DNA from 2 places in the Xanthobacter sediminis genome. Region 2 is predicted to be linked to the other one. Evidence: riboswitches for the same ligand, from Rfam matches in the RefSeq annotation. Region 2 holds a riboswitch; the other holds the start of a gene.
What was found. A riboswitch is a leader RNA that binds a small molecule or an ion and turns the genes downstream of it on or off. The one in region 2 is predicted to bind cobalamin.
Positions count from the first base shown of each region.

Region 1: it holds a riboswitch for cobalamin, as region 2 does, so the genes downstream of both, V5F61_RS15335 (TonB-dependent receptor plug domain-containing protein) here and cobW (cobalamin biosynthesis protein CobW) in region 2, are expected to answer to the same signal.

Region 1 is NZ_JBAFWH010000011.1:88,401-92,812, forward strand. It holds gene V5F61_RS15330 (ABC transporter substrate-binding protein) at 1-759, opposite strand, end outside; gene V5F61_RS15335 (TonB-dependent receptor plug domain-containing protein) at 773-2,794, opposite strand; cobalamin riboswitch at 2,919-3,122, opposite strand; gene tyrS (tyrosine--tRNA ligase) at 3,246-4,412, opposite strand, start outside.
Region 2 is NZ_JBAFWH010000015.1:28,865-33,276, forward strand. It holds gene V5F61_RS17275 (cobyric acid synthase) at 1-512, opposite strand, end outside; gene V5F61_RS17280 (DUF1289 domain-containing protein) at 517-1,404, opposite strand; gene cobO (cob(I)yrinic acid a,c-diamide adenosyltransferase) at 1,404-2,012, opposite strand; cobalamin riboswitch at 2,051-2,277, shown strand; gene cobW (cobalamin biosynthesis protein CobW) at 2,371-3,426, shown strand; gene cobN (cobaltochelatase subunit CobN) at 3,430-4,412, shown strand, end outside.

The sequences.
Region 1 (4,412 bases), on a different contig from region 2:
GGGCGGCGCGCCGGGCTCGTCATCCACCACCAGCACGTCTGGCCGGGCAGCAAGGATCTCCTCCAGGGAGAGCTGGCCGAGCTTGTCGGGGGAGAGGCGGGCGGCCACGTTGTCGAGCCCCGCCCGGCGCATGAGGTCATCGGGCAGGCTGTCGCGGCCGACCGTGAAGCCGTTGGGGCGCAGCACCACAGTGCGCGGGGCCGGGTGGGGCGGCGGCGGGGCGGCGGCGAGGGTGTCCTGGATCTCCCGCACCATCTCCTCGCCCTTCTCGGGCACGCCGAGGCGGGCCGCCACGGCGCGGATCTGCGCATAGCCCTCCTCCAGGTTCGCGGGAATGGTGAGCTCCATCACCGGAATGCCGAAGCGCTGCAGCAGCGCCACCGTGCTGCGTGTGGTGAAGGCGCCGGCGAGCACGAGGTCGGGCGCCAGCGGCACCACTTCTTCCGCGAGGCCCCGGTTGACCGGGATGCCGGCGGCGAGGTCCGTCACCGTGGAACTCACCGGATCGGCCGCGAGGCTGGTGACGGAAATGACGCTGCCTTTGGGCGCGAGGCGCAGCGCCAGCTCGTCGGCGCAGAGGTTCAGCGAGACGATGCGGCGGGGCGGGGCTGCGGCTTCCGGCCCGGCCGCCCGCGCCGGCGCGCAAAGCGCCGGGGCGAGCGCAGCGGCAGCGATCACCGCCGCCGCCAGGATGCGGCGCGCTCCCCCCCGGCCGGCCAAGCCGGCGGCGGAAAGGGGAGGGGGGGAGGCGCGCTTCACGGGTCGTCGGTCCTCAGTAGGTGAGCTTCAGGCCGGCGTAGGCGGACATGCCGGGGGCCAGATAGCCGTTGGGGTTCTCGTAGGTTTCATCGAACAGATTGTCGATGCGCCCGAAGATCTTGACGTTCTGGTTGACGGTGTAGTTCGCCGCCACGTTGAAGATGGTGTAGCCGGGCTGCTCCACGAAGGCATAGGTGGTGCGGTCGATGTCCCACCAGTCGGAGAGATACACCAGGGTGGCGGTGAGGGTGAGCGGCTCCACCGGCTGCCAGTTGACCGCCAGCGACACCTTGTTCTTCGGGCGGCGCAGGGGCGTGCAGGTGTCGATGCCCGTGGGCGCGCAGGAGCCGGGCGAAACCCCGTCCTCGGGGTGGCCGACGGTGTCGGTATAGGTGTAGTCCGCGCGCACGGAGAGATTGTCGGTGACCTTCACGGCCACGAAGGCTTCCCAGCCGTCCGTGGTGACGCTGGCGATGTTGGAGTTGCTCCAGACATAGGTGGAAACCTGGACCGAATTGATCAGGTTCGTGATGTCGTTGCTGAAATAGGTGGCGCCGAAGCTCACGCGGTCCTGCCACAGGGCCTGCTCGAAGCCGGCGTCCCAGCCGGTGCTTTCCTCCGGCTGAAGGTCGGGGTTGCCGCCCGAGGGGGCATAGAGCTGGTAGAGGGTGGGCGCCTTGAAGCCGGTGCCATAGGTGACCTTCAGCTTGGTGCCGGTCTCCGGGAACAGGAGCGCCGGGGCGAGGCGCCAGGTGGTGTGGTCGCCGAAGTCGTCATTGCTGTCGTAGCGCACGTTGGCGGCGAGGAAGAGGCGCTCGAACAAGGTGGACTGGAGCTGGGCATAGCCGGCGGTGTCGCCGGTGCTGGCGTCCATGCTCGACCACGCGCTCTCGCTGGTCATGCTCTCGTTGTAGCGCTCCACGCCCAGGAGGATGCTCTGGCCGGGCATGAAGGTGTAGTTGGAGCGCCAGTAATAGGTCTGCCGGTCGCCGTCATAGGCGCTCACATTGTCCGGATAGGGGCTGGCATTGTCGCGCTGGTAGTCGGTGGCGGAGACGCCAAAAGTGCTCACCAGCTTGTCGTCGAGCGCCTTCCACAGCCCTTCCGCCTTGCCGATGAAATACTTGCCGTAGCCGGTGTCCTGCATGGGCGCGGGATAGCCGGTATAGGTCGCGTAATTGTAGAGGTCGGAGGTGTAGGCGAGCTGGGTCTGGATGTAGCGGGCGACGAGGTTCACCGAGAAGGCGTCGTTGATGTCGGCGTCGAGGCGGCCGGAATAGGTCCAGTTGTCGGAGTTGTTGTTGTTCGCCACCTCGCCGGGAAGCAGGATGTTCTGCGGCGTCACCGGGATCGCGGTGGAGGCGAAGTGGCCGACATTGAAGGCATAGCCGATATTGTCGTTGTAGCCGCCGGTGAGGCTTCCGACCTGGTTGAAGGTGCCGAGCGCGCCCGCCTCCAGGTATCCGGCGGCCTTGGCCGGGCCCGAGCCGCGCTCGGTGGTCATGGAGATGACGCCGCCGATGGCATCCGAGCCGTAGAGGCCGCTCTGCGGGCCGCGCAGCACCTCCATGCGGGCGAAATCGTTGGTGTAGAGGGTGCTGAGGTCGAAGGCCCCGTTGGCGCTGGAGGGGTCGCCGAGGTCGATGCCGTCGAGCAGGATCTTGGTCTGGTTGGAATTGGTGCCGCGCATGAAGACGGAGGTGGAGCCGCCGGGCCCGCCCGTCTGCACCACATTGAGGCCGGGCACCGACTGCAGCGCGTCCGGCACGTCGCGGCGCTGGGTCTCGTCCAGCTCCTGGCGGGTGATGACGGTGACGGAGCTCGCCACCTCGTTCGCGGGCGTGGGAATGGTGGTGGCGCTCACCACCACGTCTGGAAGCTCGATCTGGCTGCCGTCGGCCTGGGCGCCGCCCGCCGATTGGGCGAGCGCCGGAGTCGCCGCCAGGAGGGCGACGAGGCTCGCGGAGAAGGAGAGCGGGGCGATACGGCGCAGGTGGCCGGAAAAGGCGATGGCTGAAGGCGGGACGGCGGACATGCGGACCTCGGGCGGGACGCCAGTGGCACGTCACCGCGAACGAGGGCCCGAGCACCGCGCCGCCCTAAAGGCCGCGCGCCGCGAACCAGCCCGCCACCGGAACACCCCGCCCGATGAGCCCGCGTGTGACCACGGATCGACGGCAGGTCTCCTGGCTCGCGGGTCATCGCCCTTCGCCGCCTTCCCAGGCCCCGAGTGCCCAGTGGCGTTTCGGCGAAGGGCTCGCCGCTTACAGTTGCGGGGGCAGCTGCGGAATGGGGCGCTTCGCGCCCGCACCGCATTCCCTTTTGATTCCTCTGGGAGGAATACCGTCAAGCCGCAACCTAGGCGAGGGGTTGTCGGCACGTCAATGCCCCGCTTCCGCGCCCCTTCCGCCACAATTCCTTATACGTGGCGACTGTTGCGCCGCGGCATCACCGCCGGCCCCGGCCGGGGCCGGCGGCAGGCGCGTTCACACCGGCTTCAGCAGCACGTGCTTCTTCTTGCCGAGGGAGAGCTTGATGACGCCCTCGGCGGTGAGCGCGGCGGGGGTAAGCGCGGCCTTTTCGTCGGTCACGGCGGCGTCGTTCACCTTCAGCCCACCGCCCTTGATCTGGCGGCGCGCCTCGCTGGTGGAGGCGACGAGCCCCGCCAGCACGAAGGCGTTGGCGACCCCCAGGCCGGCCTCGAGCTGCGCGGCGGGCACGTCCACCGTGGGCAGGTTCACCGCCAGCGCACCCTCCTCGAAGGTGGCGCGCGCGGTCTCCCGCGCCTGCTCGGCGGCGGCGCGGCCATGCAGCAGGGTGGTCGCCTCGGTGGCGAGCACCTCCTTGGCGATGTTGATTTCCTGGTCCTTCAGGGCGGCGAGGCGGGCGATCTCGTCCAGCGGCAGCTCGGTGAACAGCTTCAGGAAGCGCTCCACGTCGGCGTCGCCGGCATTGCGCCAGTACTGCCAGTATTCGTAAGGCGCGAGCAGCTCGGCATCGAGCCACACCGCGCCGCCGGCGGTCTTGCCCATCTTGGCGCCGGAAGAGGTGGTGAGCAGCGGCGTGGTGAGGGCGAAAAGGTCGGCCCCATGCATGCGCCGGCCCAGCTCCATGCCGTTGACGATGTTGCCCCACTGGTCGGAGCCGCCCATCTGCAGGATGCAGCCGTGGCGCTTGGAAAGCTCCACGAAGTCATAGGCCTGCAGGATCATGTAGTTGAATTCGAGGAAAGTGAGCGGCTGCTCGCGGTCCAGGCGCAGCTTCACCGAATCGAACGTGAGCATGCGGTTGATGGTGAAGTGCGGCCCCACCTCCCGCAGCAGGGGAATGTACTTCAGCTCGTCCAGCCAGTCCGCGTTGTTGGCCATCACGGCGCCCGCCTCGAAATCGAGGAAGCGGGCGAACACCTTGCGGATGGACGCGATGTTCGCGTTAATCTGCTCGTCGGTGAGCATCTTGCGCTGGGTGTCCTTGCCGGACGGGTCGCCGATCTTGGTGGTGCCGCCGCCCATGAGGGCGATGGGGTTGTGCCCCGTGCGCTGCAGGGTGCGCAGCATCATGATGGAGAGCAGGTGCCCCGCGTGCAGGCTGGAGGCGGTGGCATCGAAGCCGATATAGGCGGTGATGGGCCCTTCCGCGGCCTTGGCATCGAG
Region 2 (4,412 bases):
ACGCCGCCGCGGTCGATGTCGCCGGCGAGGATGACGGGCACATCGGCGGCCCGCGCGAAGCCCATGTTGGCGATGTCGCCCTTGCGCAGGTTCACCTCCGCCGGGCTGCCCGCGCCCTCGACGATGACCAGGTCATGGGCGGCGGAAAGGCGGCGGAAGCTCTCCACCACGGTGCCAAGGAGCTGCGGCTTGAGCTTGAAATACTCGCCCGCGCGCGCCGTGGCGAGACGCCGCCCCTGCACGATGACCTGCGCGCCCACGTCGCTCTCGGGCTTGAGCAGCACCGGGTTCATGTCGGTGTGGGGGACGATGCCGCAGGCCAGCGCCTGCAACGCCTGGGCGCGGCCGATCTCGCCGCCGTCGGCGGTCACCGCCGCGTTGTTCGACATGTTCTGCGGCTTGAACGGCGCGACGGAGAGCCCACGCCGCAGCGCCGCCCGGCACAGGCCGGCCACGAGGAGGGACTTGCCGACATTGCTGCCGGTGCCCTGGATCATGATCGCGCGCGCCATGGGATCAGGCCGGGTAGAACAGGAGGGAGAGAATGTAGCCCTTCGGCGGCGCCAGCCCCGGCGGGGCGTCGAGGCCCTGGGCCAGCACCTCCGGCAGGAGATGGGTATGGGGGCCTTCCGGCGATCGCCCCTCGGGCAGGGGAATGGGCGCATCCACCTCCGCCCGAAGGCAGGGGGCCTCCACCACCCGCACCGGGCTTTCCGCCAGCACGGCGGCGCCGATGCGCGCGAGGCCCTCCGGCCACGGCGCGCCGCCATGGGGGGCGACGCGCGCGGCGAGCCCGGCGGAGCAGCGGATGGAGAAGCGCGCCGCCCGGCGCCCGAGGCCGAGATCGAAGCGCATGCCCCCGGCATCGCGGGCGAGCAGCGCCTCGGTGTCCGCGCCGAGGGCGGTGAGCACGCGCGGTCCCTCAGGCCCCACCCGGCCCGCCGGCACCGCCAGCGCGATGACCGGCGCGGCGTCGGCGCGCGCCATCTCGAACGCGGCCAGATGAGGTGGCGCCTCCAGCCGAAGCGCCGCGCGGGCGGTGCGCAGGATCAGCGCCTCCCCCGCGCGTCGCGCTTCGAGTGCCTCCCCCGGCGCGCGCAGCATCTCCGCCACGGCGCCGTGCACGCCGGCGACGAAGCTGCCCTGCGCCCCCGTGAAGCGCCGCTCCACCTCGTCCAGAAGCCCCTCCCCGCGCCAAGGCAGCCGCCGCACCGCGAGACCGAGCATGGCGGCGCGCGCCGGCAGCGCGCGCCAGACGCGAGCACGGGTCGCCTCGTCGGCGGAACCCCAGATGGCGATCTCGTCGCGGGTGCGGGCGCAGCCGGTGCACAGGCCGCGCGCCTCATCCATGGCGCAGGCGCCGATGCAGGGGCTGGCGGGGCGCACCTTCTGCGCGACATTCATCAGAACTCGACCCCCGCCTGGGCCTTCACGCCGTCGCGGAAGGGATGCTTCACCAGCGTCATCTCGGTCACGAGATCGGCGGCCGCGATCAGCTCCGGCCGCGCGTTGCGGCCGGTGAGGCAGACATGAGTCATGGGCGGCTTCCGGGTGAGAAGGAAATCCACCACCTCGGCGATGTCGAGATACTCGTAGCGCAGGGCGATGTTGATCTCGTCCAGAAGCACGAAGCGGATTTCAGGGTCAAGGATCTGCTCCTGGGCAATGCGCCATCCGTTGCGGGCGGCGGCCACGTCCCGCTCGCGGTCCTGCGTCTCCCAGGTGAAGCCCTCGCCCGAAACGAAGAAGCGGCACTCCCGGGCGAAGCGCTCGCGCAGCAGGGTCTTCTCGCCGGTATCCCGGTCACCCTTGATGAACTGGACCACCGCGCAGGGCATGCCATGGGCGATGCAGCGCAGGACCATGCCGAAGCCGGAGGAGGACTTGCCCTTGCCCGCCCCCGTGTGGACGATGACGAGCCCCTTCTCCTGCGTCTTCGTCTTCATCAGCTCGTCCCGCGCCGCCTTGATGGTTTTCATCTTGGCGTTGTGGCGGGCGGTCAGATCTTCCATCTCACGTTCCTTCGCGCTTGACAGGGCAGGCCGTTCGGGCACATTCCCCCGACGCTGGTGTCTGTGTAAACAGATGAAAAGGGAATGCGCCAGGCCGCTCCGCTGTGGAGCCCGGCCCAAGCGCAGCCGCCCCCGCGACCGTGACCGGAGAGGTCGCCCAACGCCACTGGTTTCAACACCGGGAAGGCAGGGCGACCGGCAGAGGGCCGAAAAGCCGCCTCTGACTTCCGCAAGCCGGGAGACCTGCCAGCCCAAACCGACGAAGCCGGCGGGGTGCACCGGTGTCGGGAGGGCTGCGCGCGCACCCACCCGCCATGCGAATCCCCCTGTGCCATCACCATGTGGGACCAAGGGCGCCATGGCCAACCTCGAAAAGCTACCCGTCACCGTCATCACGGGCTTTCTCGGCTCGGGCAAGACCACGCTCATCTCCCACCTGATGCGCAACGCGGGCGGGCGCCGGCTCGCGGTGGTGGTCAACGAGTTCGGCGACGTAGGCGTCGACGGCGAAATCCTCAAGGGCTGCGCCCTGCCCGACTGCCCGGCGGAAAACATCATCGAACTCGCCAACGGCTGCATCTGCTGCACCGTGGCCGATGATTTCATCCCCACCATCGAGGCGCTGATGGCGCTCGATCCCCGGCCCGAGCACATCCTGATCGAAACCAGCGGCCTCGCCCTGCCCAAGCCGCTCGTGAAGGCGTTCGACTGGCCGGACATCCGCTCCAGGATCACCGTGGACGGGGTTATTGCGCTGGCCGATGCCGAAGCCGTGGCGGCCGGCCGCTTCGCGCCCGACACGGCGGCCGTGGACCGCCAGCGCCAGGCGGACGCGAGCATCGACCACGAGACCCCGCTCAGCGAGGTGTTCGAGGACCAGATCGCCTGCGCCGACATCGTGCTGCTCACCAAGGCCGACCTTGCCGGGCCGGAGGGGGTGGCCAAGGCGAAGGCGATCATCCATGCCGAGGCGCCGCGCGCCCTGCCCGTCATCGAGGTGGTGGAGGGCGCCGTGGACCCGCGCGTGATCCTCGGCCTCGGCGCCGCGGCGGAGGACGATCTCGACGCCCGCCCCAGCCACCATGACGACGCATCGGACCACCACCACGACGATTTCGACAGCGTGGTCATCGACATCCCCGAGCTGGCCGACCCCGCCGAGCTGGCGGCGCGGATCGCGGAGCTGGCGGCAAGGCAGAACATCCTGCGGGTGAAGGGCCATGCGGCGGTGGCCGGCAAGCCCATGCGCCTCCTGGTCCAGGCCGTGGGCGCGCGGGTGCGCCACCAGTACGACCGCCAGTGGGGGCCGCAGGAGCCCCGCCGGGGCCGGCTCGTGGTCATCGCCGAGCATGACGACGTGGATGCCGAGGCCATCCGCGCCATCCTCGCGCCGCCGGCGCAGGCCGCCGAATAGGCCATGCACGTCGTCTTCCGCGAAAGCCACGGCCTCGACGAGACCGAGACGCCCACCGATCTCGGCCAGAGCCCGGCCGAGCTGGTGGTGCTGTCCTTCTCCGATTCCGATCTCGGCGCCTTCGCGGCCGGCTGGCGGCGCGGCGGCGGGCGCGAGGGGGGCATGCCCTCCCTGCGCCTCGCCAACATCGCCGCGCTGCGGCACCCGCTCTCCGTGGACACCTATGTGGAGCGCACCCTTTCCGGTGCCAAGGGCATCCTGATCCGGCTCATCGGCGGCCTGCCCTACTGGCCCTATGGAGTGAGCCAGATCGAGGCGCTGGCGCGCGCCCGGGGCATCGCCCTCGCGGTGCTGCCGGCGGACGGGCGGCCCGACGCGCGGCTCGACGCCGTCTCCACCGTGCCGGGCTCGACGCTGCAACGGCTGGCGGCGCTGTGCGACGCGGGCGGCGCGGTCGCGGCCCAGGCGGCGCTGGCGCAGATGGCGCTCGCCGCCGGCCTCTATGCCCCGCCGGTGCCGGGCGCGAAGACCCTGCCGCCCTTCGGCGCCTGGACCCCGGAAGACGGCGTGCGCGAGCCGGATGCCGCCCTTGGCGGCGCGGGTACCCCGCTGGCGCTCGTGGTCTTCTACCGCTCCTATCTGGTGGCCGCCGACACGGCGCCCGTGGACGCGCTGTTCACGGCCCTGCGGCAGCGCGGCTTCCGCGTGCTGGGCCTGTTCGCGCCCTCGCTGAAGGCGGCCGGCGCGGCGGAATGGCTCGCCCGGCAGGTGGCGGCGCTCGGGCCGGCGGCCATCGTGAACGCCACCGCCTTCTCGGGGCGGCAGGAAAACGGGCGGCAGGAGGGGGGCGCCTCGCCCCTCGACGCGGCGGGCGTGCCGGTGTTCCAGGTGGCGCTGGCGACCTCGACCATGGAGGCATGGAGCGCCGCCGCGCGCGGGCTCTCGCCGGCGGACCTCGCCATGCACGTGGTGCTGCCGGAGGTGGA